2 linked regions of the Peribacillus simplex NBRC 15720 = DSM 1321 genome follow. The protein of the gene in region 2 interacts with the protein of the main gene of each other region in a pairwise test. Links are inferred from orthologs where the notes say so. Each region holds a gene or a part of one and is shown on either strand. Other genes may lie near its edges.

Evidence for each region. Proteins that work in one complex are often made in the same cells at the same time.
Region 1: the proteins of BS1321_RS23000 (region 2) and BS1321_RS05730 interact in binary tests that used the Escherichia coli proteins (3 or more experiments, as listed by UniProt). The link is inferred for Peribacillus simplex NBRC 15720 = DSM 1321 from one-to-one orthologs.

Annotation. Positions count from the first base shown.
Region 1 is NZ_CP017704.1:1,227,411-1,230,597, forward strand. The notes cover bases 133-2,915. They hold BS1321_RS05730 (sulfate/molybdate ABC transporter ATP-binding protein), read right to left. Parts: upstream 2,165-2,915; coding sequence 1,100-2,164; downstream 133-1,099. Other genes in these bases: BS1321_RS05725 (C40 family peptidase), read right to left, coding at 133-576; cysW (sulfate ABC transporter permease subunit CysW), read right to left, coding at 2,175-2,915. In the rest of the region: more of BS1321_RS05725, read right to left, coding at 1-132; more of cysW, read right to left, coding at 2,916-3,008; sulfate ABC transporter permease subunit CysT, read right to left, coding at 3,074-3,187. UniProt on the Escherichia coli protein: Part of the ABC transporter complex CysAWTP involved in sulfate/thiosulfate import. Responsible for energy coupling to the transport system.
Region 2 is NZ_CP017704.1:4,749,790-4,753,152, reverse strand. What follows is about bases 147-3,105. They hold BS1321_RS23000 (glutamate-5-semialdehyde dehydrogenase), read right to left. Parts: upstream 2,271-3,105; coding sequence 1,023-2,270; downstream 147-1,022. Other genes in these bases: proB (glutamate 5-kinase), read right to left, coding at 2,309-3,105; BS1321_RS23005 (general stress protein), read right to left, coding at 508-942. Outside these bases: more of proB, read right to left, coding at 3,106-3,363. UniProt on the Escherichia coli protein: Catalyzes the NADPH-dependent reduction of L-glutamate 5-phosphate into L-glutamate 5-semialdehyde and phosphate. The product spontaneously undergoes cyclization to form 1-pyrroline-5-carboxylate.

The DNA of each region.
Region 1 (3,187 bases), 3.5 Mb from region 2 along the record:
TACTTCCATATCCTTAAGGCTTTGCAATTTTTTCTCAACAGTCTCTTGTTTTTTTTCTAAGTCAGCTTTATCCGCTTCCTGCTCGCTAAGAATCTGTTGGTCAGCTTCCACGATAGTGGCTACCGCTCCCACACGATTAACGAATTCACCAAAGTTTTTAGAACCTAAAACAACTTCTAGGTACTCAACGTCCCCGCCGCTCTCTTGGAATGAAAGGGCGCGCTCTTTCAAGACTTCCTCGCGTTTTGCGATTCTTTCTTCCAAGGCTTTAATTTCTTTCTTTAAAGAATCTATATCTTTTTCGGTGTCTTTAATTTCTTGTTTAGTATCTTTGATTTTTTGGTCATTTTCTTTCATTGCCGATTCTATCTGGGCAATTTGGGAATTCATTTTCGTTTGTTCTTTTTTCAATTCCTGAATAACTTGTTCTGCCTCTGAAATATCTGATTGTATTCCTGTGCGTTGCGATTGAATATCCGAGATAGATTCAGCTTTTACAGATGGTATGGCAAAAGCGCTCCCTAATCCAAGCATAATTGTCGTGTTCAATACGATAAGTTTTTTCTTCAAACTCATTTCCCCTGCTTTCCTCCCCTTGCATTTCCATCGACCCACTTCTTTTTCTCTATGAAAAATTATTAGTCAAAATAAATTGCTGGGAACTCTTCTCTATTTTTTTTACTCTTTATGTAATTTTCTAAGATTGTAATTATATAAAATACATTTCTTAAACTCTACTATGTTTTCATCTAAGTCGTAGTATATCATCAGATTTTGTCAAATGCGTAATAGCAATATTACAATTATATTTCAATTTTAACATAAAACATAAAAATTCGACTTTTTCGTGTGATAAAACAACCATTTTTTTACATAATAACCTTCTTATTTTGATGCAAGACTTTCTATCTAGTGTTTAGCACCAAGGGACCACAGACTATTGGCAGATTAAAACTGACCATTTTCGAATGTATGGAAGCCCTTTTGAAACAGATTGCAGCTTATTTTCCTTACATAAAGGAAGGTCCGCTGGCATCCCCATTAAAAAAACAAAAAAAACCGCTCATCAGCGGTTTTTCCGTCAATATTCGACCCATTCTTAAATTCCAGCCATATAGTCGACAAAAACCTTCATTTCTTTTGGTCGAACAAATACACTTTCGCCTTTGCTTATCTCCAGATTCAAATATTGTTCTTTCGTCAGTTCGATTTCCAGCGGTTCGTTTGTATCCTGACGAATGACTTCTATCCGGACGATGGGGCCAATTGTATGGATGTGGTCAATTATGGATGCAATCGAATCCTTTTCGGATGTTTCTCTTTCTATGATAAAGTTATGAGCCCTTACATAACCAGTGCCCACACCATCTTCGCTGCCCGGGGCATTCATTTCCACATTCCCAGTTACCAATTTACCTTGATGAACATTGCCTTTGAAAAGATTGACACTGCCGAGAAAATCATAAACAAAGGGATTTTCCGGGTGATCATATACTTCTTCCGGAGTTCCAATCTGTTCAATTTTCCCTTCATTCATGATTACGACCCGATCAGCAACATCCATCGCCTCTTCCTGATCATGCGTCACGAACACACTCGTAACATTGAATTCATCATGAAGCCTTCTTAGCCAACGCCGAAGTTCTTTGCGAACCTTGGCATCCAATGCCCCGAATGGTTCATCAAGCAAAAGGATATTCGGTTCAACCGCAAGTGCCCTTGCCAATGCGACACGCTGGCGCTGGCCGCCTGATAATTGGGATGGATAACGATCTTTATATCCTTCCAGCTTGACGAGCTGAAGCAATTCAGTAACCTTTTGTTCAATAACTTCTTTACTGGGCCTTATTTTTTTAGGACGGACCTTTAATCCATAGGCGATATTATCAAAAATGGTCATATTACGAAAAAGGGCATAATGCTGAAAGACGAAACCCACATTTCTATCTTTTACATGCTTATGCGTGTAATTCTCTTCATTGAAGAGGATCTTTCCGTACTCTGCTTGTTCAAGACCCGCGATGATACGCAGTAATGACGTTTTTCCCGATCCAGAAGGGCCAAGAAGGGCTACGAGTTCACCGCTCTTTATTTCCAAATTGATGTTTTGGAGTGCTTGATAAGAACCGTAATATTTTGTAACATTTTCAATGATGATACTCATTTCATTCCTCCTAACTCGCTTTGGTTGATTTAAAGTCCGTTTTCCATTCTATGAAACTTTTAATGATCAAGGTTATAATTGCAAAAATGGACATCAGGGATGCAACGGCAAAGGCAGCCGAAAATTGATATTCATTGTATAAGATTTCAATATGAAGCGGCATCGTATTGGTCATGCCCCTTATATGGCCCGATACGACCGATACAGCTCCAAACTCCCCGATTGTCCTTGCACTGCAAAGGATGACTCCATATAGAAGTCCCCATTTTATATTTGGAAGCGTCACATACCAAAATGTCTTAAACCCTCCCGCACCCAGCGTGAGTGAGGCCTCTTCTTCAGACGTCCCCTGACTTTGCATGAGCGGAATCAATTCACGCGCAATGAATGGGAAGGTAATGAAAATGGAGGCGATGACAATCCCCGGTATTGAAAAAATCACTTTAATGTCAAAGGATTGCAGCAGTGGACCAAGTGTTCCATGTAAGCCAAACAGAAGGACAAAAATCAACCCAGCAATGACGGGTGAAACGGAAAAAGGCAAATCTATCAATGTTATTAAGAAGTTTTTTCCCTTAAAATCATATTTTGTTATGGTCCACGCAGCAACTACACCAAATATGGCATTGAGTGGCAAAGTGATGAGGACAACGATCAATGTTAATTTAATTGCAGCCAAGGCATCAGGATGGGTAATGGCCGCAAAATAAGCTTCGGCACCTTTTTCAAAGGCCTTTACAAAGATCGCGATTAATGGGACAACTAAAAATAAAGTCAGAAATAGCAATACAATGGAAATAAGGACCCACTGTATGGATTTAGGCTCTTTTGTTGCGTTTCTCATAAAAATGACTGAGTGATTCGTTTTATTAGCAACCACTGAATTATCATTTTCCATCATGTCCCCTCCTACTTCCCTGAATATCTTTTGCCGGTCCACCATTGTAAGATATTGATGGTGAACAGAATTATAAATGTAATAATGAGCATGACGGCTGCAACAGCTGTTGCACCCTCATAATC
Region 2 (3,363 bases):
AATGACTTTGAAAAATAAAAAACCCTGTTATCGTGGGTTTTTTCATCAATAAACAGCCTTTTCACTTTTCATTTAAAACCCAACGATTTCGGTTGGTACCTACATATCACAATAAAGAATAGTCATTCAACTCATTAAAACTTGCTTTTCCTCACTAGAATACGCTTTATAACATTAACATCAGTATAATGATTCTTAAGGTAAAAATCATCATGAATAAAATCCTCTTTAATTTCTTAAAGTGGCATCATCATTTATTTTATTTTCCATAATTCCCCTTCCTTTCTCGCTAATAGGACTATATTCCATTTATTCTTCATACAAATGTGGAATTCCTTTTGATTTTATAGTTACTGACAATAAAATTAGTCTACAAACATATTAACCCCGTTCAAGAAATCCTGAACGGGGTTTTTCAAAAAATATTAATTTTGAGTTTTTGTGGGCATTGAGCTCAGTTGTCAAACTTCGTAAATCTGTTCATTCAAGGTGGTTTTACTTACGAACTTATAGAGGATCGGCGATGACAAGGATTTTCCCTTCTTTAATATCCTCCACATATTGATCGACTTCGGCTTCCTCCACTCCAATACCCAATAATGGCTTTCTCAATCCGCCTGCTTCCGATGCTACCCCGGCTGCGGCTCCGCCAAAAGTGGCGAAAATTGGTCCTGCTGCCAATATCGGACCAATTCCTGGTATGGCTAATGCACTCATACCAATAAGCAGGCCCGTCAATCCGACAGCTCCACCCGCTGCTGCCCCAGCTACTAATCCATCAGTCTTTGCCGGGCTGACTTCCTCGGCTTCATTGGGTAATTTATCAATGTTTTTCGCCACTATTGATATTTGATCGGATGTATATCCTTGTTCCTTTAAATTTTTGACTGCTGAAGTCGCTTCATTTTCATTTTCATATATTGCTATAAACCTCTTGTCCATGGTATCTGCTCCTTTAAAAGTAATGTAATATACAATACCCTTAAATGAGTTTTAATAACCTTCCATGAAAGAAATGAATTTCACTCCCGGATTTGCCCCTGGCCATAAATGAAGTACTTGCTTGATGTTAAGGCCGGTAAACCCATTGGTCCACGTGCATGCAGCTTTTGTGTGGAAATGCCGATTTCTGCTCCATAACCGAATTCAAAGCCGTCGGTAAAACGGGTGGAAGCATTGTGATAAACTGCTGCGGCATCTACTTTATTCAAAAATGCGGAAGCGTTTTGTTCATCCCTCGTTAGGATTGCTTCAGAATGCTTGGTACCGTATCGGTTAATGTGTTCAATCGCATCGAATACACCTTTTACAGTTTTCACGCTGATTTTTAAAGCCAGATACTCAGTTGACCAATCTTCCTCCGTAGCCGTTTTCGCTCTCGGAAAGGCGCTGCAAACCGCTTCATCTCCATATACTTCAATACCCTTTTCGTCCAGGAGTTCCAAAATTCTCACTCCATTTTCTTCAAACCATTTTTCATGAATTAGAAGCCCCTCGATAGCATTGCATACGGATGGACGCTGAGTTTTACCGTTTAAGACAATTTTCTCGACCATCGTGATATCTGCGGTCTGATCGATGAAGATATGGCAATTGCCTGCTCCTGTTTCAAGGACGGGAACAGTTGACTCCTTAATAACAGTTTCAATTAAATTCTTTCCACCGCGAGGAATCAACACATCTAAATACTCATTAAGGTGAAAAAGTTCCTTAGCGGTTTCACGACTCGTATCCTCGATCAACTGAACTGCTTCTACAGGAATCTCCGTATTCTCCAATGCTTTATGAATGGAGGAGACTAGTGCCATATTGGAGTATTTGGCTGACGAGCTGCCTCTTAATAGGACGGCATTCCCCGTTTTCAAGGACAATGTAGCTGCATCAATGGTCACGTTCGGCCTGGCTTCATAAATCATCCCTATTACCCCGATCGGCACCCGTAACTTTTTAATCAATAAACCATTCTCTTTTTCGATCGTCTCCAATTGTTCCCCAATCGGATCATTTAAATCGATCAAAAGCATAATTGCCGCTGCCATGTCATCAATACGGTTAACATTTAACATAATCCGATCTAATGTAGACTCACTGTAGCCTTTTATCCTGCCTTCTTCCAGATCCTTTTGGTTTTCTTTTATCAAAAAATCTTTATCGATAATAAGTTGCTTAGCAATTTTTCCAAGTGCCTCATTCTTCTTTTCCGTCGTCAATCCGATTAGCTGATAACTGGCTTTTTTGGCTGCCTTTCCTTTCGCCGTCACTTCACTCATTTCCAAATGCCCCCTTTTCTTTCTCTAATATTGATTATCTATGCTTTCACCCATTTATCGCGATGGATCACTTCTATGGAAGTGATCACAAGCTCGGATGTCCTCTTTCCCATCGCCTGTTTTAATTCTTCGTCGGAATAAAGGACCTCACCCCGCCCCAATAATCCATTTGCACCAAAGACTTCGACAACATCCCCCTTATTGAAGACTCCTTTAATTTCATAAATTCCAGCTGGCAGCAGACTGCTGCCATTAGAAACTAAAGCCCTTTCGGCACCTTCATCAACGAAAATTTTCCCAGATACTTGTGAGTGAAGGGATATCCATTGTTTGTTTTTCGTTACTGTCGTCATGACATCATTCCCAATATACGTGCCATCACCATTGCCTTCAAGGATTGTTAGAAGTTTATCGCTCCCAAAACCTGATCCGATGAATACTTTCACCCCAAGAGACAATGCAGTTTGCGCTGCAATCAGCTTCGATTTCATACCCCCGGTTCCGACATTAGATCCTGCGCCTTCTGCCATTTGCAATAAATCCGCCGTTACTTCGGATAACTTTTCAAATCGTTTCGCCCCTGGATTTGTCTGTGGATTGGAATCATAGAGCCCATTAATGTCCGTTAATATGATCAAGTTGGTGGCGTGGACTAAACCGCTTACTAAGGCGGATAGCATATCATTATCACCAAAAGTCAACTCCTCGACCGATACTGTATCATTTTCATTTATAATCGGAAGGATGCCGCGTTCAAGCAATTCCATCAATGTCGCATATGCATTTTTATATCTATCTTTTTTCGAGAAATCTTTCCTTGTTAATAAAATCTGCGCCGGAACGATTCCAAAGTGCCCTAATTGTTCCATATATGATTGAATCAATAGACTTTGCCCTACAGCTGCAGCAGCTTGTTTTCCTTTGAGTGTGACAGGTCTCGTAGGGTAGCCGAGCTTGCGAAAACCTGTCGCTACAGCACCTGATGAAACAAGGACAACTTCATGTCCCGCTTTCCTTAATGCTGCCACTGCCTGGATATGATCGGAAAATTTACTTTGGTCGATTTCACCTTGTGTGTTGGTCAAAGAACTAC